DNA from 4 places in the Paraburkholderia sp. NPDC080076 genome. Region 3 is predicted to be linked to each of the others. Evidence: riboswitches for the same ligand, from Rfam matches in the RefSeq annotation. Region 3 holds a riboswitch; each other region holds the start of a gene.
What was found. A riboswitch is a leader RNA that binds a small molecule or an ion and turns the genes downstream of it on or off. The one in region 3 is predicted to bind cobalamin.

Region 1: linked by a shared signal. The riboswitch ahead of cobG (precorrin-3B synthase) and the one ahead of ACQKRQ_RS22025 (TonB-dependent receptor domain-containing protein) in region 3 are both predicted to bind cobalamin.
Region 2: linked by a shared signal. The riboswitch ahead of ACQKRQ_RS34190 (CbtB domain-containing protein) and the one ahead of ACQKRQ_RS22025 (TonB-dependent receptor domain-containing protein) in region 3 are both predicted to bind cobalamin.
Region 4: linked by a shared signal. The riboswitch ahead of cobA (uroporphyrinogen-III C-methyltransferase) and the one ahead of ACQKRQ_RS22025 (TonB-dependent receptor domain-containing protein) in region 3 are both predicted to bind cobalamin.

The regions. Positions count from the first base shown of each region.
Region 1 covers NZ_JBNNWQ010000001.1:1,292,090-1,297,498, reverse strand. The annotation lists gene ACQKRQ_RS05825 (cobalt-precorrin-6A reductase) at 1-403, opposite strand, end outside; gene ACQKRQ_RS05820 (cobalt-precorrin-5B (C(1))-methyltransferase) at 400-1,497, opposite strand; gene cbiE (precorrin-6y C5,15-methyltransferase (decarboxylating) subunit CbiE) at 1,497-2,903, opposite strand; cobalamin riboswitch at 2,988-3,166, shown strand; gene cobG (precorrin-3B synthase) at 3,251-4,861, shown strand; gene ACQKRQ_RS05805 (precorrin-8X methylmutase) at 4,854-5,409, shown strand, end outside.
Region 2 covers NZ_JBNNWQ010000011.1:222,276-227,684, forward strand. The annotation lists gene ACQKRQ_RS34175 (alpha/beta hydrolase) at 1-565, shown strand, start outside; gene ACQKRQ_RS34180 (hypothetical protein) at 632-1,072, shown strand; gene ACQKRQ_RS34185 (histidine phosphatase family protein) at 1,091-1,678, opposite strand; adenosylcobalamin (AdoCbl) riboswitch at 1,767-1,920, shown strand; gene ACQKRQ_RS34190 (CbtB domain-containing protein) at 1,923-2,144, shown strand; gene ACQKRQ_RS34195 (CbtA family protein) at 2,156-2,896, shown strand; gene ACQKRQ_RS34200 (hypothetical protein) at 3,183-3,923, opposite strand; gene ACQKRQ_RS34205 (hypothetical protein) at 3,935-4,363, opposite strand; gene ACQKRQ_RS34210 (hypothetical protein) at 4,368-4,889, opposite strand; gene ACQKRQ_RS34215 (hypothetical protein) at 4,901-5,173, opposite strand; gene ACQKRQ_RS34220 (hypothetical protein) at 5,347-5,409, opposite strand, start outside.
Region 3 covers NZ_JBNNWQ010000005.1:101,187-106,595, reverse strand. The annotation lists gene ACQKRQ_RS22035 (ABC transporter ATP-binding protein) at 26-865, opposite strand; gene ACQKRQ_RS22030 (FecCD family ABC transporter permease) at 862-1,914, opposite strand; gene ACQKRQ_RS22025 (TonB-dependent receptor domain-containing protein) at 1,954-3,846, opposite strand; cobalamin riboswitch at 3,938-4,194, opposite strand; gene ACQKRQ_RS22020 (ATPase) at 4,402-4,758, shown strand; gene ACQKRQ_RS22015 (cell division protein ZapA) at 4,755-5,069, shown strand; RNA gene ssrS (6S RNA) at 5,196-5,377, shown strand.
Region 4 covers NZ_JBNNWQ010000018.1:97,843-103,251, reverse strand. The annotation lists gene cobN (cobaltochelatase subunit CobN) at 1-27, opposite strand, end outside; gene cobW (cobalamin biosynthesis protein CobW) at 34-1,125, opposite strand; cobalamin riboswitch at 1,325-1,605, opposite strand; cobalamin riboswitch at 1,673-1,924, shown strand; gene cobA (uroporphyrinogen-III C-methyltransferase) at 2,163-2,936, shown strand; gene ACQKRQ_RS40550 (cobalamin biosynthesis protein) at 2,933-3,376, shown strand; gene cobO (cob(I)yrinic acid a,c-diamide adenosyltransferase) at 3,388-3,990, shown strand; gene ACQKRQ_RS40540 (cobyrinate a,c-diamide synthase) at 3,994-5,292, shown strand; gene bluB (5,6-dimethylbenzimidazole synthase) at 5,276-5,409, shown strand, end outside.

The DNA of each region.
Region 1 (5,409 bases), on a different contig from region 3:
GCGGCTCGCGGCCGAGCGTGAAGAGCGGCTTTCTGAACGGCGCGAGCGCATCCGTGAGCTCGTTCCAGTTGCCGACCATGCGCCAGTCGTCGCCGGCTTGCGGCTGCCAGGCCGGGCGGCGGAGCGCCCAATACGGCACGCGCATGGCGCGGCTCGCCTGCGCCGCATTCGCGCTGATTTGCGCGGCATAGGGATGTGTCGCGTCGATCACGAGACCCATGCCTTCGCTTTCGATGCAGCGTGCCATGCCTTCGCTGCCGCCGAAGCCGCCCACGCGCACCGTGCACGCCAGATCGTCTGGCACCTTGCCGAGGCCGGCGAGACTATACACGTGCTTAGCGCCGAGTTGCCGCGCGATCCGCAGCGCGTCGCCGGTGCCGCCGAGCAGCAGAATCCGCTTCATTGCGCGGCCCCGATCAGCAAGCCCTGGCGGTCGATCGCGAACATTTCGACGTTGACCTGCGGCGGCACGATCTCGCGCGCCACCGCCAGCGCATGCCGGCAGACGATATCGCCGAGCGGCACCTGCTGCGCGCGCGCCAGCGCAACCGCCTGCTGACTTGTGTTGGCCGCACGGATCGCAGCCTGAAGCGCGTCGTCGGCACCCAGTTCGGCGGCCCATTGCGCGAGCCGTTCGAGGTCGATGCTCGAATTGCGGCTATGCAGATCGAGATGACCCGCCGCCAGCTTGCTGAGCTTGCCGAAGCCGCCGCACACGCTCAGGCGCTCGACGGGCGCGCGCTTCATATGCTTGAGCACCGCGCCGACGAAGTCGCCCATTTCGATCAATGCGATATCCGGCAGGCCGTAATGCGCGCGCATTGCGTCCTCGCTCGCGTTGCCGGTGCAGGCGGCGAGATGCGTGTAGCCGTTCGCGCGCGCGACGTCGATGCCCTGATGGATCGACGCGATATACGCCGAGCACGAGAAGGGCCGCACGATACCGGTGGTGCCGAGGATCGACAACCCGCCGAGAATGCCGAGGCGCGGGTTCATCGTTTTCAGCGCGAGCGCTTCGCCGCCTTCCACGCCGATCGTCACTTCGAAGCCGCCGCCATACGCATGCTCCGCCGCGAGTTCGGCGAGATGCTCGGTCATCATTCTGCGCGGCACCGGGTTGATGGCGGGTTCGCCGACCGGCAGCGTCAATCCCGCGCGCGTCACCATGCCGACGCCCGGCCCCGCGCGAAATATCACGCCCGGTTCGGCGACGAGGCGCACGCGAGCGAAGACGACCGCGCCGTGCGTGACGTCTGGATCGTCGCCGGCGTCCTTGACGGTGCCGGCTTCGGCGCCGCCGCTGCCGTTGTCGATCAGGCGGCAGAACACCAGCGGCATTGGCACATGCTGGCCCTTCGGCAACACGATCTCGGCGACCTCGCTGACGACACCCGCGAGCAACAGACGCGCCGCCGCCAGCGACGTCGCGGTGGCGCAACTGCCGGTCGTGTAGCCGCTACGCAGCGGCGCGGGGTGTTCGGGCGTTTCTTCGCGCATCAGGGTTTTTGCGGTAAGTCGGTGTTGGTGGTGCTTGTGCCTTTCGTAGCTTTCGCTTCGTTCGTGACACTCGTGGAGCTCACGGCGTTCGCGTCGTTCTTGGCGTTCGTGCCGGTCTTAACGTTGGTAGCGTTCGTGAAACTCTCGGCAGTCGCGGCGTCAATCGCGTTAGCGGTTCCAGCGGCGTTCACGTCCCCGCCCCCGACCGGCTTCGTCACCTCCAACAGCGTAATCGGCAACGCCTGCCGCCACGTATCGAAACCGCCGAGCGGTTGCGCATCCGCCAACGCGATCCGTGTCAACGTCCCGCCATGCCGCTCGCGCCATGCCGCCAACGCCGCCTCGCCTTGCAACGTGACCGCATTGGCGACCAGCCGGCCGCCTTCGCGCAGACTGGCCCAGCAAGCCTCCAGCACGCCCGGCGCCGTCACGCCGCCGCCGATGAACACGGCGTCCGGCACCGGCAACCCCTGCAGCGCTTCAGGTGCGCGGCCCGCCACGAGTTGCAGTCCCGGCACGCCCAACGCGTCGCGATTGTGTTCGATAAAGCGTTGCCGCTCCGCGTGTCCTTCAATAGCGATCGCGCGGCAGGTGGCATGCGCGCGCATCCATTCGATACCGATCGAGCCGCTGCCCGCGCCCACGTCCCACAGCAATTCGCCCGGCGTGGGCGCGAGGCGCGCGAGCGTGATCGCGCGCACGTCGCGCTTGGTCAACTGGCCGTCGTGGCGAAAGGCGTCGTCGGGCAAACCGCAGGTCAGCGGCAGACGCGGCGCGCCTTCAGTGGCACGGCAGTCGAGCGCGATCAGGTTCAGCGCGGCCACCTCGCCCGCGGACCACTGATCCGCGCGGCCGTCGATGCGCCGTTCCAACTCGCCGCCCAGGTGTTCCAGCACGCTCATGCGGGTCGCCCCGAAACCGCGTGCATTCAGTAGTTCTGCGAGCGCCGCGGGAGTGCGGCCGTCCGCGCTCAGCACGAACACGCGCGCGCCGTCGTGCAGATGCGCGTTCAGCGTGGACAACGGCCGGCCCACCAGCGACACCGTCGCGATGTCCTGCAACGGCCAGCCGAGGCGCGCGGCCGCGAGCGACAACGACGAGGGCGCGGGCAGCACCCGCAACTCCCCCGCCGGCAATTGCCGCGCGAGCGTCGCGCCGACGCCGAACAGCATCGGGTCGCCGCTCGCCAGCACGCACACGGCGCCACCGCGCTCGGCGAGCAGCGGCGCGAGATCGAACGGACGCGGCCACGCGGCACGGCGCGCAGTGAGGCGCGCGGGCAGCATCGCCAGATGGCGTTCGCCGCCGTACACCACTAATGCTTCCAGCAAAGCACGCCGCGCGGGCCTTCCCAAACCGGCGAAGCCGTCGTCGCCTATGCCCACCACCGTCAGCCACGCCGGCATGCATCCATCCTCGTTCTGTGTCTTCAAATAATGCGCTGTGCCACGCCGATCAAAGCGTCCAGCCTCGTTGTGCTGTTCGAAAAAAGGCATAATACAGCCGCCGGTGCCCTTCGGGGCCGAAGAGGGAACACAGTGCCGCTGTGGCTGCCCCCGCAACTGTATGCAGCGAGTCCGCCTGCGCTCCACGCCACTGGTTCGACCGGGAAGGCCGCGGCGGACCACGACCTGCCAGCCAGGAGACCTGCCGGCGAGACTGTTCGTGCCAGCCAACATCGGGCGGGGTGTACCGATGCCGTAGCAATGCCCGCCTCGCGGCTTGCTCGGGCCGTCGCGCGACGCTAAACCCGGTGTCCGTCTTGAATCAAGCTTCGCCTTCCACCGTTTTATCCGACGCGGCTCTCACGCTGCGGCCCTCGGCGTGTCCGGGGCTGCTGCGCATCATCGCCGCGCGCGACGGCGGGATTTGCCGGATCAAGTTGCCCGGCGGTGAGTTGAGCGCGGCGCAGGCTCGGGCGATCGCGCAGGCCAGCGCACGGTACGCGGCCGGGGTGATCGAGCTGACCAATCGGGCGAATGTGCAGGTGCGTGGGGTGAAGCGCGATGACGAGGCGGCCTTGATTGCGGCTTTGGTCGATGCGGGTCTCGGGCCGATGCCGGCGACCGGCGCGGGGAACGCTGCGGATAGGACGGTGGCGGATAACGCTGTGGAGACGGGGATAGCGGACGCCGTGGATGCGGAAGGCGAGAACGCGACGGATGCAACCATCGCGAACGCAGTGAATACGGAAGCTGAGAACGAGAGCGCTGCGGACGCACTCGCCGCAGCCGCAGCCGCAGCCGCAGCCGACGACGTGCGCAACGTAATGATCAGCCCCGCTGCCGGACGCGATCCGTTCGCCCTGTTCGACACGCGCCCGCTATGCGCCGAGTTGCTCACGATGCTGCAAAGCGAAGCGCGTCTCGCGGCGCTATCGCCGAAATTCGCGCTGCTGCTGGACGGCGGCGAGCGGCTCGCGAGAGTGGATCATCCGCACGATGTGTGGCTGGCGGCATCGCAAGAGGCGGATGGCGTGCGGTTCGTGTTCGGGTTGGCGGGTTGTCCGCCTGTTAGCGAGTCTGCTGGCTCTTTAGCACACAACGAGCGCATCGCACCGGAAAAGCCCCGCGCAGACGGCACAGGCGCATTAGCCGCGATAGTTCCTTCGCAAGTCACCGCACTAGTCCGCGCGCTGCTCCTCACATTCCTCGACCTCGCTGCCGCCGACGCCACGCGCATGCGCCATCTGCTAGCCGCGGATTCCGTCAATGCTGTACTGCGTCACGCTCAGCGATATCTCGACTTCCCACTGACGCAGAACGCGAAGCTGGCCAAGTGGCATCGCGTTACACCAGCCGACGCCAGCCTCCGCCTCGGCGCCCACGCTCAACGCGTGGCCGAAACCTGGCACGTCGGCGGCCAGCCGTCGCTCGGACGCCTCGACGCCGACACCCTTAACGGCCTCGCGACACTTTCGCAACAGCACGGCAACGGCACGCTTCGCCTAACACCCTGGCAGAGCGTGCTGCTACCCGACATCGCCACGCACGCCGTCCCGACAGTGCTGTCCGGTCTGAACACGCTCGGTCTCGCCTGCGATCCCGCGCAAGCCATCACGCGCCTGATCGCGTGCGCCGGATCGAGCGGCTGCGCGAAGGGCCTCGCCGACACCAAGTCCGACGCGCTGCGCCTCGCGGCCCGCCTGCCTGCGGACGTCGACGTGCATCTGAGCGGCTGCTCGCGCTCGTGCGCCGCCGCGCATTGCGCACCGTACACGCTGCTCGGAGCCGCGCCCGGCCTCTATGACCTTTATCGACGCGACGGCCAGCCCGGTTTCGGCCAGTGCGTCGCGCGCCAACTGACGATCGGCCAGGCCGCCGACATGCTCGAACGCCTCGCCCGGAGTGACACCGATGCTTGATTACATTCGCGACGGTCAGGAGATCTATCGCCAATCCTTCGCGACGATTCGCGCGGAGGCCGACTTGTCGCGCATTCCCGCCGACCTCGAGAAACTCGCGGTGCGCGTGATCCACGCGTGCGGCATGGTCGACGTGATCGACGATCTGCAATCGTCCGCAGGCGCGGGCGCAGCGGGCCGCGAGGCGCTCGCGCAAGGCGCGCCGATCCTGTGCGATGCCGGCATGGTCGCGCAAGGCATCACGCGTGCGCGGCTGCCGGCGCACAACGAAATCATCTGTACGCTCGCGCATCCGGACGTGCCGTCGCTCGCACGCGAACTCGGCAATACACGCTCGGCGGCGGCGCTCGAATTGTGGCGGCCACATCTGGGGGGCAGCGTCGTGGTGATCGGCAATGCGCCGACCGCCCTCTTTCATCTGCTCGATATGCTCGACGCCGGTGCGCCCAAACCCGCGCTGATTCTCGGCTTTCCCGTGGGTTTTGTCGGCGCGGCCGAATCCAAAGCCATGCTCGCCGACGACAGCCGCGGCGTGCCCTACGTGGTGG
Region 2 (5,409 bases), on a different contig from region 3:
GTTCGCGTCGCTTGCCGAAGTGGTGATCGCGGGACACTCGGGCGGCGCGCAAGTCGTGCAGCGCTATGCGGTGGTGGCGCGCGACGAGGCGCCGCTCGCGGCGCGCGGCATCGCGCTGCGCTACGTGGTCGCGAATCCTTCGTCATATGTGTACTTCGATGCGATGCGGCCGGTTGCGTCCGGCGAATTCGCGGAGTTCGATCGGGCGATGTGTCCGTCGTTCAATCGCTGGAAATATGGGCTCGAGGATTTGCCGGGCTATGCGGGCGACGCGGCTTCTGCCGCAGCGCTCGAAGCGCGTTACGCGCAGCGTGACGTCACCGTGCTGCTCGGCGGCGCGGATTGCGATCCGCAGCATCCGGCGCTCGACCGTTCATGCGCCGCGCTGACGCAAGGGGAACACCGGCTCGGGCGCGGGCTGGCTTATGCGCGCTATATGGCGTTGCGGCATCCGGAAGGATTGGCGAAGCATCAGACGTATGTGATCGATGGTGTCGGGCACGATGCCAAAGGGATTTTTGCTTCGGCGCAGGGGCTGGCGGCTTTGTTTGGTACTGGGCTGTGAGTGCGCATGGGCACGAAGCGTGCTACCGCGCTAATACCTGTGAGTGACTTCAAGGACCGCGCCGACATGAACAGAACCCGATTACTTGTCACCGCGCTTGCCGCTGCATCGCTGGGCGTCTTGCTGACCGGCAGCGCATATGCCGACGATGCGCCTAGCCCGTGTACTTCGCTGAAACGGATCGTCGCGGCCGCCCCTGGCGGGCTCGCTTCATTGACGCCGGACGACGGCAAGGGCGTCGCGCAACCTTATGGCGACGACGCGCAATGTTCGGCGAGTCGCGGTGCGTATCAATGCAACTGGACGTCGCATCACGACGCCGGTTCGAATGCAGACGCGCTGCAAGCTGTCGCGGCGGACATCGCATCGTGTCTGCCGGACGCCACCCACGATCAGAATTCGCCGGGACATCAGCACTTTTATCTGGGTGCGAAGGGCAAGCGGACCGACATCACGCTGACGCCGACCGGTTCGAACAAGCTGCGTCTGGTGGTGTCGGGTAAGTAAACCGCCGCACGAAGGTGGCTAGCGTGAGGCCGGCCACCATGTCCAGCCGCGCGACGAGCGCCGCAACTCGATTATCGAAAGCGGCGCGATTTCAATGCGCGGAAACACGGCGGGCGATGCCCCTAGCGCATGCACGATCGCTGCCCGGAGCACCGGCGCATGGGTGACGGCGATCACGTCGCGCGCATGGTTCGGTGCACGATCCTTCGCGCCGTTTTGCGCGTCGAGCCATTCTCCTACCCGTTTCGCGAGCTGACTGAACGACTCGCCGCCGTGCGGCGCGGCGTCGGGATCGCGCGCCCATGCGGCGAGGTCTTGCGGCGCTTCGGCAGCGAGGTCGGCCAGCCGCCGCCCCTGCCATGCGCCGTAGTTCATATCCGCCAGACCGGCGTCGACCGATGCCGCGAGGCCCAGGGCGGCTGCCGTCTCGCGCGCGCAGACGGCCGGGCTGACGAAAGCGGCCGCGTCGTTCGCTGTCGCCAGACGTGTGCGCGCGGCGTGGGCTTCGGCGAGGCCGCGGGCGTCGAGCGGGTCGTCAGCGGGAAAACGGCCTGCGCGCTGGGCGGCGGTCGATGCGTGGCTGATCAGTAACAGCCGAGTGTCCATTCTGTTCATGTCCTGTGAAGCCGCGCCCCGAAGGCGAACGCGAGCGGGATGAACCGTACGTTTTGCGTTGCCGGGTGCCGAAGTTTAGCGCGTAGAATAGCGGGACTGCGAAGCGCGGAAGCCGGTGAGAGCCCGGCGCGGTCGCGCCACTGTAATCGGCAGCACAAGCCGAAAGCCAGACCTGAGCTTCGCACCAATCCTCTGCAATGACTATCGGGGCGCGTTACCCCAGGAGATGTCCATCATGAACGAAGCTATTTTCGATCCCGCCAACCAGCCCGTTGCGCAACCCACGCCGATTCCGCTGCGCGAGTTGTTGCCCTGGGTTGTGTTCGGCGGTTTGCTGTTGTTGCTCGCGCTTTACTTCGTGGGTGCGGAACAGGGCGCCACCTCGCTGGTGCCGGGCATGTACGTGCATGAGTTCGTGCACGACGGCCGCCATCTGCTCGGCTTTCCCTGCCACTAACGGAGTCGACCATGGTTGGTAAATTGTTGGTACGCGGGATGCTTGCAGGCATCGCCGCGGGACTCCTCACGTTCGGCTTTGCCCGGGTGGTGGGCGAGCCGCAGGTGAATCAGGCGATTTCATTCGAAGAAAAGGCCGACGCCGCGAAAGGCGAGGCCGCTGAACCCGAGATTGTGAGCCGCGATACGCAGCGGGGTATCGGCCTGTTGACTGGCGTGGTGACTTACGGCGCGGCATTCGGCGGGCTGTTCTCGCTGGTGTTCGCGTACGCCTATGGACGAGTGGGCGCATTGAGCCCGCGCGCGTTGTCCGCGTGGCTTGCGCTTGGCGCGTTCATTGCGCTGGCGGTGGTGCCGAATCTGAAGTATCCGGCGAACCCGCCTTCGGTCGGCGACCCTGAAACGATTGGGACGCGGACGGGTTTGTTCTTCCTGATGATTGCGATATCGCTGGCCGCGATGGTGTTTTCGCTCAAGGTGCGGCGCCGTGCAGCCATGAAGCTTGGCGCGTGGAATGGCTCGATTGTGGGGGCGGTGGTGTTAATCGCGATCATCGCCGCGGTGCAGTTGTCGATGCCCACGATCAACGAAGTGCCGGAGGCTTTCCCGGCGGTGCTGCTGTGGAAATTCCGCGTCGCGGCGCTGGGCATGCAGGCGATTATGTGGGCGACGATCGGGCTGCTGTTTGGGGCGCTGGTTGAGCGGAGTGCGTTTATGCGGGTGGGGGGAAGGTCGGCGGTGAAGTCGGTTTGATGTTTTGGAATTGGTGAGCGCAACCGGTTTGGTGGTTGCGCTCCGCGTCTTGCTCTCGCACTTCGCTCTCCGTGCTTTGCGCGCAGTGGTCAAGAAGGGTTCTGCGTCAAGGAGTTGGGGCGGTTGTGGGGTGGTTATCCACAGGCTTGCGAACAGCATCTGTGGATAATTTCATCTCGCAACGCACAAGGTCCACAAACATCCATTCTGTTTGAATTCAACAACTTAGTTGTTGGCACACAGTCTTCGGTTGTCCGTAGAATCAGGACGCCGCAGGTGTTTTGTGTCAATCGGCCTGACCATAGTCCTTGTTTTGTGTTACCTGCGATGTCTGGCCGCCCGACAGATTCGGGACATATAGACCCTTGTCACTGCCGAGCGCCAGCGCATTGGCGGCGTCGCCTGACAGCTTTACCGCTGTACCGGTTGAACTGACAGTCAGTCCGCTGGACGGCGCAAGCCTGATATCGGCAGGTGTGGCAACGGTCCCGTTTCCGCTCAGTCCCTGGCCTACGACAATCGGCAACAGGTCCGAGAGATTGACAGTGAAGGTGCCGCCGCCGTCCGCCACCTTGAAGGTAATCGTGTGGGTTGTGGGATCGTCCTGCACGTTCTGGAGGAACTTGTCGGCCGGAATTGAGCCGACCGCCTGCGTGATCCTGCTGTCGACCTGGTCACAGGTCGGCACATGCGCGCCCGGCATAAACGGGTTGCCGTTGCAATCAACCAGCGAAGACGACACCCTGGCAATCGCATCCTGCATTTCCTGACACGTCGGAATCAGATCGCCTGCAACATGAGCCGACCCATCACATCGTTTGAACACCGAAGCAATACACTCATCCAGCTTCGCGCAGAGTGCATTCGCGAGAACCAGCAGCGCGTTCGAATTCCCGCTCATTCTGTCCGCCACTTTCAGCGGATCAACCAACGGATCGGGATAGGTGCCGGTGAGGTCGCCCCCGGCCGGACCGGACGGCGGCAACGTGACCGGAATGGTGGACATCGGGCAGCAGTTGTTCCCCATGTTCGACTCCTTCATGAACCGCAGGCGCAGCTCACCGCGCCCAGGAACAGGTCATCCGGCACGAGCGCCGCCGCCTGCGCATCGATCTGAACGGCCTCGATATACACGGTGCCAATAGCCGAGGCGTCGTTCAGGTTCAGCCGGTACGAACCCGGCACGGTCAGCAGCGCGAGGTTCTGGCATGCGGTCAGCCCCCACACGCCGCACTGCGTCACGTCCTCGGCCTGCAGCACCATCGCGGGCGGCGGCTCCAGATCTTCGCACGCGCCGCCCTGCGGCATGATGCCGTCCTCGTACCGTACCTTCTCGACTACCGCCATCTGCGGCGTGCCATCCAGCATCTGTACCAGGCCGAAGGCACTGAGCACAACACCGTTGCCGGGACGCACCATGAAGGTGGGACTCGTCACGCTGGCGCTGCGGCTGTCGAACAGGATCATCGTGCTATTCCCCGGTTGCCCCGGCGCTACCAAAGATCAGGAGGGCAGGCACACTGCCGCCGCGCACGAGTCGCGCTTCGACATAGGTTTCGCCCACCAGTGCATCTCCGGACAGCTCAAAGCGGTACGCACCAGGCACGCTGATAAGCTTCGTGTCGTCGGAATCGCTCATGACCCAGGGGACACCATTGGTGATGACGGCCTTCTGATGCGTGATCGTCGGAAAAAGCGCGCCGGGTGGAATGACAGACGACCCTTCATCGCACAGCGTGGGACACGCATAGCCCTGCGGCATGTCTCCTGACGCAAGCGCGACCTTGAAAACATTCATCGTGCCGCCGGCCAGATCGGAGGCAGACACCACAAGCACCGCACCCGGATCAACCACGAAGACGCCGCTGTAACGGCTTGCGGAGTGCGCATCGAACACCACGTCGGTACGGTAGCGCGAGTCGCACACGGCACCCGCCATGCTTCCCTGGGCCGGTGCACAGCTCAGGGTTCCGGTGGAGACCTCGCAGTTCATGACGGTTTCTCCTAGACACCCCTGTAGCGGTCGAGCACATCAACAAGTGACTTGATGAACTCGATACGCCGGTACTGCCCCTTGCGCGGCACGACAACGATCGGATTGAACCAGTACACCCGCTTTACGCCGGAAAAGAAACCGTCAGGCGTGTAGCGCATCGTGCGGCGCGCACCATAGCGCACCGAGAAACCACCATCCGGTGTGACTTCCTCGACCTGGCCTGCACCAAGGAATATGTCCCATACCGTGTCGCCAGCGAACACCTTGTCCTCGTCCAGCATCGCGGCCTCCTGCAACGCTCAACGCCATATAGCGCAGGCCCCGATGACTGTCAACGCACCCAGCACGACTCGTGTTCCATTCAGAGAAAAAGCTCGTGAAATCTGATGCTTTATCTAGAGGATTATTGAAATTTCCATTGAAAAGGCGCGCAATTCAATTCGTGTCGATCAAACTACTTTTCCTTCCTTTTGAACAGGGATGGGATAGTCTTGATGATGTTGCGCGTCAGTTCTGA
Region 3 (5,409 bases):
GAAAGAGAATGTGGGAATGAAGCGATCAGCTTGCCGGCGTGTCATGTCCGGCAGGCGATTCGTGACGCGCGCGCGGCGCGGGAATCAGCGCCTCGTGTTCGCCGTCGCGAATCAGAATCAACGGATAGCCGAATGCGCGGCTCGCCAATGTGGGCGTCAACACGTCGTGCACCGGTCCGGCATACGCGGCGCCCGCGCCGTCGAGCAGCAGCGCATGCGTGGCGAAGCGGCGCGCGAGGTTCAGGTCGTGACATGAAAACATCACTGTACGCCGAGGCTCGCGCGTCCACGTGGCCAACGCCTCGAGGCAGTCGATCTGATGATGCAGATCGAGATGCGACAACGGCTCGTCGAGCAGCAGCAACGGCGCTTCCTGGCATAGCACCGCCGCCAGCGCCACGCGTTGCCGCTCGCCGCCGGAGAGTGACAGCACATCACGCGCGGCGAACGCGGCGAGGCCCAACAAGTCCAACGCCGCGTGCGCCGCTTCGCGATCAGCTTCGCGCTCCCAGCCCCAGCCGGTGAGATGCGGGAAGCGGTTGAGCATCACGATATCGAGCACGCTCGCGCTGAATGCGTCGGGCGCGTTTTGCGGCATCAGCGCGCGGCGTTGCGCGAGCGGCAGCGGCGGCCAGTCGGCGAGGCGCACGCCGTCGAGTTCGACATGTCCCGCCGACGGTTGCAACAAGCCCGCGAGCGTGGAGAGCAAGGTTGTCTTGCCCGCGCCGTTCGGGCCGGCGACGCACCAGATCTCGCCTGCGTAGAAGGTATGCGTGAAGGCGTCGAGCAACGTGCGCGCGCCCACACGCAAGGTCAAACGTTGCGCGCTGAGGACGGATTCGGAAATGGAGTGAGCTTGCATCATCGGCGCCTGTGCAGGAGCATCCACAGAAACACCGGCACGCCGATCACCGACGTGATCACGCCGACCGGCAACTGCGCCGGCGCGATCACGGTACGCGCGATCAGGTCCGCGCCCATCACCGCGACGCCGCCGCCGAGCGCCGCGGCCGGCAGCAGCATGCGCTGATCGTTGCCGAACGCGAGCCGCAGCATGTGCGGCACGACCAGTCCGACAAAGCCGATGGTGCCCGCCGTCGTCACCGCCGCGGCCGCCGCCAGCGAAGCCACCAGATACACCCGCAAACGCAACGGCATCACCGCGACGCCCAACGCCTGCGCGGCGGCGTCGCCACGCAGCAGCACGTTCAGACGCGGCGCGACAGGCACGATCGCAACCAGCACGATAGCGAGGGCGGCGAGCGCCGTCCAGGGCATCGTGCCGCCGTTGAGGTCGCCGGTCAGCCAGAACAGCATGCCGCGCAAGCGATTGTCGGGTGCGAGGTTGAGCAGCAAGGTAATGAGCGCGCCCCAGCCGGCCGCGATCACCGCGCCAGTCAACAGCAAGCGCGGCGACGTGTCCTGCGGCTCGCCGCGCCACAACTCGCGGCGCGCGAGGCCGAGCACCAGCAGGATCGACACGAAGGCGCCGGCGAACGCGCTCGCGTCGACGATCCACCATGCGCAACCGGCGATCATCGCGACCAGCGCAAAGGTCGCCGCGCCGCCCGATACGCCCAACACGTAGGGCTCGGCGAGTGGATTGCGCAACAGCACTTGCAGCAACGCGCCGGCCAGCGCGAGCAACGCGCCGCAGGCGAAACCGGCCACTGCGCGCGGCAAGCGCAGCGTGCGGACGATCTCGGCGGCTAAGTCAGAAGAACCGACAGACGACGCATGCGACGGCATCAGCGCCGCCAGCACGCGCATCGGCGCAAGCGACACGCTGCCCAACGCAAGCGACGCCATCAACACCGCCAGCGCGATCACGGCGAGCGCAAGCCAGATCGCGGCCGCGCGCTTCGCGCTCATCACGCGCAGTGTCGCGGGCATCGAACTCGCGTGTCGGCTCATGTGTCGGCTCATCCGCACGACCTTAGCGAAGCGACTCGCTCACTGCTGCTGCCAACCAACCGTGAGATACGCACCGCGCCGCGGCGAGTTATACGAGTAGGCCGTTTCATAGTCCTTGTCCAACAGATTCTGGATTTGCGCGGCCACGTACCATGCTTTCGTGATGTTGTAGCGCGCCGCCAGATTCACCACGCCATAGCCGCCCAGCTTGCCGCTGCTGTCATTGCTCGGGCCGCTCACGATCCACTCGCCGCCGACGCGCCACGCGGCGATGCTGCGGTTCACCGTCAGCGCACCGAAGCGCCGCGCACGCCGCACGAGGTCGGCATCGTTGTCGAGGTCGACGGGATTTTGCAGCGTCACCGACGCGCGCACATCCGTCTTGCCGACATGGCCGCTCCACGATCCTTCGAGCCCCTGCACTTTTGCATGGCCGACGTTCTGTGCCAGATAGATACCGGGCGTCACCTGCTCATAGTTAATCAGATTCGCGTAGCGCGTCTGGAATGCGGTCAGGCGCATCACGCCGAGCGCATTCGATGCGTACTGCAGCGCGGCTTCGATCGAATGGCTGCGCTCCGGCTGGATCGACGGATTGCCGCTGAACGGATAGTACAGATCGTCGAAGCTGGGCGCGCGAAACGAATCCGAATAGCTTGCGGTCACCTTCCAATGGCCGGTGATGTCGAAGCCATAGCCGAGATAGTAACTGTTCGCTCCGCCGAAATCGGAATACTGGTCGCGCCGCACGTTGGCCTGAATCTGATTGCGCCCGAAGCGCCCCGTATAGCCGACGAAACCCGAATCCACATGCCGGTCGGGCGCCGCGAACGTATCCGAATCGAGGCTCTGATCGAGATGCTCATAGCCGACCTGCAACTTCTGCTGCGCGGCCAGCGCGAAATCGTTCTCCCATGTGTACTGGCGATTGTCGGTATCGAAGCGGCCGTTGTACACGCCGTTGGTATTCGACACGCTGCGGTCGTCACCTTCGGCGACGATGAAGTGCGTCGTCCACCAGTCGGTCAGCCTGCCGTTCGCGAACACCGAGACCTGGCGCACTTTGCTGTACAGGTTGTTCAGATCGGTCGGCACGCCGTACGCATTGTCGTAGCTGTTGTTGCCGTTCGACTGGAAGTAGCTGGCGCCGGCATCCCATTTGTCGTTGAACTTGTGGCGCAGCGAAGCCGAGATGCTCTCGTTCAGATAGCCGTTCGCATTCGGATTGGCGTTGGGCGCCTCGCGTGGATTGAGCGACGAGAAGCCGTCGTCCTTCGACCGCGCGAGCGAGATGCTGAAGGTCGTGTTGCCGTCTTTATCCAATGCGCCGTTCACGCCGGCCTGCTGCGTCTGCGTGTGATAGCTGCCGTAGCCCAGCGAAAAATTGAAACGCGGCGGGTGGTCACCGCCCTCTTTCGTGAATACCTGCACCACGCCGCCAATCGCGCCCGAGCCGTACAACGCCGACACGTTGCCGTTCACCACCTCGACGTGATCGATCTGGTCGAGCGGAATCTGCGCGAGTTGCGGCGCACCCAGGCTCACCGAATCGACCCGCACGCCGTCGATCAGCAGCAGCGATTGCGTCGACGACGCGCCGCGCAAATAGAGGCTGGTCGTCGAACCAGGGCCACCTGTACGCGAGATTTGCGCGCCGGGCGCGAGTTGCAGGAGGCCGGGCAAATCGGTCGCGGTGGTGTCGGCGATATCCTGCTGATCGAACAGCGACGTCTGCGGGATCGCATCGGCGAGTGCTTGCGGCCCGCGCTCCGCGGTCACCACCACGGGCGACAGCACCGCCGAAGACGGCACGGCGGCCGATGAATCCGCCGCCGAGGACGAAGAAGAAGATAAAGGAGCAGCTTGCGCAGGCACGACGATCGGCAGGCCCGCGAAGGCGAGCAACGCCGCGCGGGCGAAGGGGGACAGCATGGGATGAAAGTCCTGTGGATAGCGTGCGCGGCCCGCTTCCCCGCAGGCCGATGCGTAACGAGGCGCCCGCGTATTTAACATTTTCGCGCGTGACGTGCCTCTCCCTCTGGCCGGTATCCGGGCTGGCGACACATCGATTCCGCCTTCCCACGCGTGACGCGCAGTGGCACACTCGCGAGTTGAACTTCCAACACGCGATCAGAATCGACTTGCATGACGAATGCGGTTGCTTACCGTTGCGGGGGCAGCGCAGGTTGGCGCGTTCACGTGAACGGCGCGCCCTGCTTCCCGTTTAACTGCGTGCGCCGTTGAAAAGCGCACGCGGGCACCAGAGTGCGGCAAGTTTAGGAGCGGCCTCGGGGTCCGTCAATAATGCCGGGACCGTGGGCCATCTGTTCTGTTAAGTGCAGGCTATTGTCCGACGCGTGAGTACTTTTTCATCATATGGTCGATAAAAGCCTGCACAAAGCGATGTTGTTACGTCTCGAAACGAGACAATTGTCGGAACCTGCGACATTCCGCGCTAAAATGCGATGTCTTTAGAGGACGCAGCACATGCTCACCGAACTCGAAACACTTTCACAGAATATCGGCAAGCTGATTGCGATCAGCCAACGCCACAATGAAGCGCGACTCGCGCTCGAAGAGCAGCTCGCCCACTCGCGCGCCGAAGTCGAAGCCACGCGCACGGAACTTGCAATGCTGCGCGAGGAACGTAACGCGCTGCAGGCGGAACGCGACGCGCTATCGGCGAAGATCGACGACGCACAGGTACGCCTGAATGCGATTCTCGAGAAGCTGCCGCGTGCCCGCGCGAACAGCGAGCCGGACAACCAGCTCGATCTGCTCGAGCCGGCTCAGCACGAAGTCGAAGCTGAGAGCGACGTGACCCGCCACGGAGAAAATGCATGACCACCAAGCAGATCGAAGTATCGATTCTCGGCGTGCCCTATCGCCTCGCCTGCTCGCCGGAAACGGAAGCGGCGCTGCTCGAAGCGGTCGCACGCGTCGACGCCGAAATGTCGAAGATCCGCAATAACAGCAACGTGCGCGGCACGGATCGCATTGCTGTCATGGCTGCGCTGTCGCTGGCATCGGAACTGCTTAGACTGCAATCGAGCGTGAGGCACGGAGAAGCATTTCCCGCTGAAGAAATCCGGCGTACAATGCATCAAATGAACGAACAGCTGGGTACTGTGATTGAGCAGTACAGCATGCAGTAAGGGTCGTGTGTTATCGTGCTGCCGGTCCTGAGATCGGCGGTGGATTCAAACGGAGTGCGTGAGCACAAGGCGTGCAAGATTCAGCAAACGTTTGAGTTCAATCGGTAGTTCAGCTTCATCGGTTTAGCTTCCCTGCCTGGTTCGCCAAGGTCATATATTCCTTGAACCAATGCCATGTGCACGGTTGCGGAAATTTGTAGCACGGGTGTGCGCGTCACTCTGTCTGATGTACCCGAAGTGTTGCTAACTGCGACCAATTCTGAACCCCCGGTTCAGGATGCCGGCCTAGCGGCTAAGGCGGGGACCTTATTTAGAACGGCATCGGACTTCGGTTCGGTGC
Region 4 (5,409 bases), on a different contig from region 3:
GCCAGGCGTGGTACGCAGCAGATGCATGAGCGCTCACGCCTGTTGCGTTTCGACGCTCGACGGCACGCCGAGCGCCGCGTCGAACGCGCGCTGCAACGCGGCCTGATCGAGGTCCTCGCCGATCAGCACGAAGCGGCTCGGGCCGCTTTCGCCGGCCTGCCAGCGTCGATCGAAATAGCTGTCGAAGCGCCGACCCACGCCCTGGATCACGAGACGCATCGCCGCGGCCGGCAGCGCCGCGAACCCTTTGACGCGGTAGATCGTGTTCGTTTCGACCAGACGCTGCAACGCAGCGATCACCGCTTCGCGCGACGACACATTCGCCTGCACGACCACCGAATCGAACTCGTCGTGATGGTGGTCGGCGTCGTCGGCGGAACCGTGGTGATCGTGGCGCAAGTGGATCGTGTCTTCCGAGGCCGCTTCGAGTCCCAGCAACGTGTGCAGATCGAGTTGCCCCATGTGCGCGCGCACGATCTTCACTTGCGGCGGAATCTCCTCGCGGAGCAACACTTCAACCGCGCTTTGCTGCGCGTCGTCGAGCAAATCCGTCTTGTTCAGAATCACCAGATCGGCCGCGGACAACTGATCTTCAAACAGTTCGTGCAACGGCGACTCGTGATCGAGATTCGGATCGGCCTTGCGTTGCGCATCCACGGCGACGGGGTTGTCGGCAAACTGGCCGCTAGCCGCGGCCGGACCGTCCACTACAGTCACCACGGCATCGACGGTGAAACTGTTCTTGATCTGCGGCCAGTTGAAGGCCTGCACCAGCGGTTTCGGCAACGCGAGACCCGACGTCTCGATCAGCACGTGATCGATCTGATCGCGGCGTTCCACGAGCTTTTCCATCACCGGAAAAAACTCTTCCTGCACGGTGCAGCACAAGCAGCCGTTCGCGAGTTCATACAGTTGGCCTTCGGTTTCGACGCCGTTTTCATCGCAACCTATGCCGCAACCCTTGAGGATTTCCCCGTCGATGCCGAGTTCGCCGAACTCGTTGACGATCACCGCGATGCGCTTGCCGCCCGCATGCTGAAGAATATGCCGCAGCAGCGTGGTCTTGCCGCTGCCGAGAAAGCCCGTGACGATGGTGACGGGGATCTTGCGCATTTGAGTTTGCATCGTGAGGTCCATCCGTAGGAGTTGCACGCGCACGCCGCTGTGCCTGTATGGCCATCTGCCTGCGCCGGGCAAAACGAGGCACAGGCCCGGCCAGCCACGACGATAACAAAACACGGGGACGAACGACGGCGTTGCCGCGACAACAGAAAAACAGAAAGCGGGAATGAGGTCATGAACGCAGCGCCGCATCCCCGCGGCGTTCGTCCTTCGTATTCTGGCCGGTATCCGGGCTGGCGAAAGCGCCGCTTCCCCTTCCCGGGCGAGTGATTTCTCGCCCAGTGGTGATATGCCGACGCGGCCTTGCGCGTGGACATCGAAGCCGGCTCCGCGGCGCTAATGAACTGAACTTAGCACCACATTTCGCTTACCGTTGCGGGGGCAGCACAGGTTGACCCGATCCATGGCAGGTGGGCACCCTGTTTCCCGTTTAACTGCATGCGCACGAGCGCGCATACGAGCACCAAAGTGCGTGCGAGTGTAGGCCCGCGGCCCGGTGCCGTCAAGGAACCGCAAGCCGCGAGCGCTTATCGGGCGGGGCGCCATGTGCTATCGTATGCGCGCGTTTGGTGCCCGCACATGCATTCGCGTGTGCAGTTAAACGGGAAACAGGCGGCGCTCCATGCGCTCAACCTGTGCTGTCCCCGCAACGGTAAGCGACCTGCGGCGCAATCTTGAGTTGTCTTGCGCCGCGCATGCGTTTTTTCGATGCCACTGTCCAGCACATTCCAGCGAATGCGGACGGGAAGGCAAAGCGCATGAGGCCGCCAGCCCGGATACCGGCCAGACGCGGAGGCGGCGAACCTCAGGGCAACATCGCGCCGCCGGCAGCCGGAATCCGCGAGGGACGGATGTGAAGGCGCTGAAGCACGACATGGTGTGTCCACGTATGCGGATTCCGGCTGGAATCGCTACGCGCCACACATTGCGCCGTGCCTGAATCCGTCGTACCGCATGACCCCAAAGTCCGCCGCCTGGCGACCGTCCGCGCTTTACCCCTTTCCGCTTGTCACGACATGGCGCTCGCCATGCACGCCGCGATGACCCGCGCCTGGCTGATCGGCGCCGGCCCCGGCGACGTCGAACTCATGACCATCAAGGCGACCCGTGCATTGGCGCAGGCCGACGTGGTGCTGGTCGACGATCTGGTGAATCCCGAGGTGCTGCAGTTCGCGCGTGCCGACGCGCTCGTCGTCTACGTCGGCAAACGCGGCGGCCATCCATCCACGCCGCAGGACGGCATCGTCGCGCAGTTGCTCGAACATGTGCGGGCCGGGCGCAGCGTCGCTCGTTTGAAAGGCGGCGATCCGTTCGTATTCGGCCGTGGCGGCGAAGAACAGCAGGCGCTGCACGCGGCGGGCATCGAGGTGGAAGTCATCAACGGCATTACCGCGGGAATCGCGGCGCCCGCGGCAATCGGCATTCCCGTCACGCATCGCGATCACGCGCAGGGCGTGGTGTTCGTCACCGGACACGGCGCGGGCAGCGGCGAGCCGGACTGGGCCGCGCTCGCGGCCACCCGCATGACGCTCGTGATCTACATGGGCATGCGGCGGCTCAACGATATCGTCGGCGCGTTGCTCACGGCCGGCATGAGCGCCGACACGCCGTGCGCGACGATCGAATCGGCCACGCGTCCCGAGCAACGCCATGCGCTCGCGCGGCTCGGCGAATTCGCCGACACCGTCGCGCGCGCCGGGCTCGGCTCGCCGGCGATCGTGGTGATCGGCGGTGTGGCGTCGCTCGCCTTGGAGCGCGCGGCGGCGCAGGCCGACGCCGCAACGCCGCCCGCAGACGAAACGGATACGCAATGAAAACGCTGAGCGTCGGCATCGGTTGCCGTTTGCACAGCCCGGCTGAGCAGATCGAAGCCGCGGTGCGCGCCGCGCTCGGCGCGCATTCGTTCGACGAAATCCGCAGCGTGGCCTCGCTCGATACCAAAGCCGACGAAACGGGCCTGCTCGAATTCTGCGCACGTCATGCGCTGCCGCTGACATTCTTCAGCCTTGATCAGATCGCGTCGATGCCCGTGGCGGAGGCTTCGGCGGCGGTGCGCGAGCATCTCGGCGTGGACGGTGTTTGCGAGCCGTGTGCGCTGCTTGCCGCGACTGCCGGGCTCGGCGAACCCGGCGCGCTCAATGCGGATCGAGCCCGCCTCGTCGTGCGCAAAACCGTCCATGCCGGCGTCACCGTGGCGATTGCTTCGAGCGCCGCGCACGCCGATAGTGAACACCCGAACAACGACACTCAGTAACAGGACCTGCCATGAAAACCGATCCCGAATCGCATCAACGCATGACCGAGCGTCGCCGCGAAGGCCACGAGAAAAAACAGGCCAACGCTACCGTCGAAAAAGGCCTGCTGATCGTCAACACCGGCACCGGTAAAGGCAAAACCACCGCCGCATTCGGCATGGCCGTGCGCGTGCTCGGCCACGGCATGCGCCTCGGCGTCGTGCAGTTCATCAAGGGCGCGCTGCACACGTCGGAGCGCGACTTTCTCGGCGCAATCGCCAACTGCGATTTCGTCACGATGGGCGACGGCTACACCTGGAACACGCAGAACCGCGACGCCGACATCGCGACCGCGCGCAAAGGCTGGAACGAAGCGCGCCGCATGATCGAGAGCGGCGATTACCAGATGGTGATCCTCGACGAACTGAACACGGTACTCAAGTACGAATACCTGCCGCTCGACGAAGTCCTCGCCGTGCTGACCGCGCGCGCGCCCATGCTGCATGTGGTGGTGACCGGCCGCCACGCGCCGGACGCGTTGATCGAAGCCGCCGATCTCGTCACCGAAATGCGCATCGTCAAGCATCCGTATCGCGAGCAAGGCGTGAAAGCGCAGCGCGGCGTGGAGTTCTGAGCGATGGCCGCGTGCCCCGCCCTGTTCATCAGCGCGCCCGCGTCGGGCCAAGGCAAGACCACGATCACGGCGGGTCTCGCGCGCTACCATCGGCGGCTGGGGCGACGCGTGCGCGTCTTCAAGACCGGACCGGACTTTCTCGATCCGATGATTCTGGCGCGCGCGAGCGGCGCGCCCGTGCTCTCACTCGATCTATGGATGGTGGGCGAAGCCGCCTGCCGCACGCTGCTCGCGCAAGCGGCCGCCGAAGCCGATCTGATCCTGATCGAAGGCGTGATGGGTCTGTTCGACGGCACGCCGAGCAGCGCCGATCTCGCCACCACGTTCGGCGTGCCGGTGCTCGTGGTGATTTCGGCGAAGGCGATGGCGCAGACCTTCGGCGCGGTCGCCTTCGGTCTCGCGCAATTCCGGCCGCAGGTGCCGTTTTATGGCGTGCTCGCCAATCGCGTCGGCTCCGCGCGGCATGCGCAGATGCTCGAAGAAGCGTTGCCGCCGGAGTTGCGCTGGTGCGGGCACATTGCCGCCAGCGATGAAATCGCGCTGCCCGATCGTCACCTCGGCTTGCATCAGGCGGACGAAATCGACGATCTCGACGCGCGCCTGGATCGTGCCGCTGACACGCTAGGCCGCACCGCGCTCGCCGAACTGCCACCGCCTGTCGAATTCGGCGCGCCCTTATCGGACGTCCTGCCGCGCCTGCTGGAAGGCAAGACGATTGCGATTGCGCGCGACGCCGCGTTCTCGTTCATCTATCCGGCCAACATCGCGCTGCTGGAAGCACTCGGCGCGCAAGTCGCCTTCTTCTCGCCGCTCGCCGACGAAGAACTACCGGAACACGCCGACGCTTTGTACCTTCCCGGCGGCTACCCTGAACTGCACGCCGCCACGCTGGCCGGCAACACCCGCAGCGGCGCAAGCATTCACGCGCACGCGAGCTCCGGCAAGCCGCTCGTCGCCGAATGCGGCGGCATGCTCTATCTGCTCGACCAACTCACCGACACGCACGGCGTGACCACACCGATGCTCGGCCTGCTGCCCGGCCACGCGACGATGCAAACGCGCTTCACCGCGCTCGGCATGCAGCAGATCGACAGCCTGCACGGGCCGATGACGGGCCATACGTTTCATTACTCGAAGCTGAACACGTCGCTTACGCCGCTGCGTTCAGCGACCCGGCCGCAGGGCGACGCGCCGGGCGAGGCCGTCTATCGCGCCGGCTCGATCGTGGCGACTTACATGCACGCTTATTGGCCCTCCAACCCGGCCTTCACGGCCGCCCTGTTCCATGGCGAAGCCTTTTAACGATTCCGAGCGCGACGCCGTCTACCGCGCGATTTACGAACGCCGCGACATGCGCCATTTCGTGCGCGACCCGGTCGACCCCGCCGTGCTGCAGCGTCTGCTCGACGCGGCGCATCA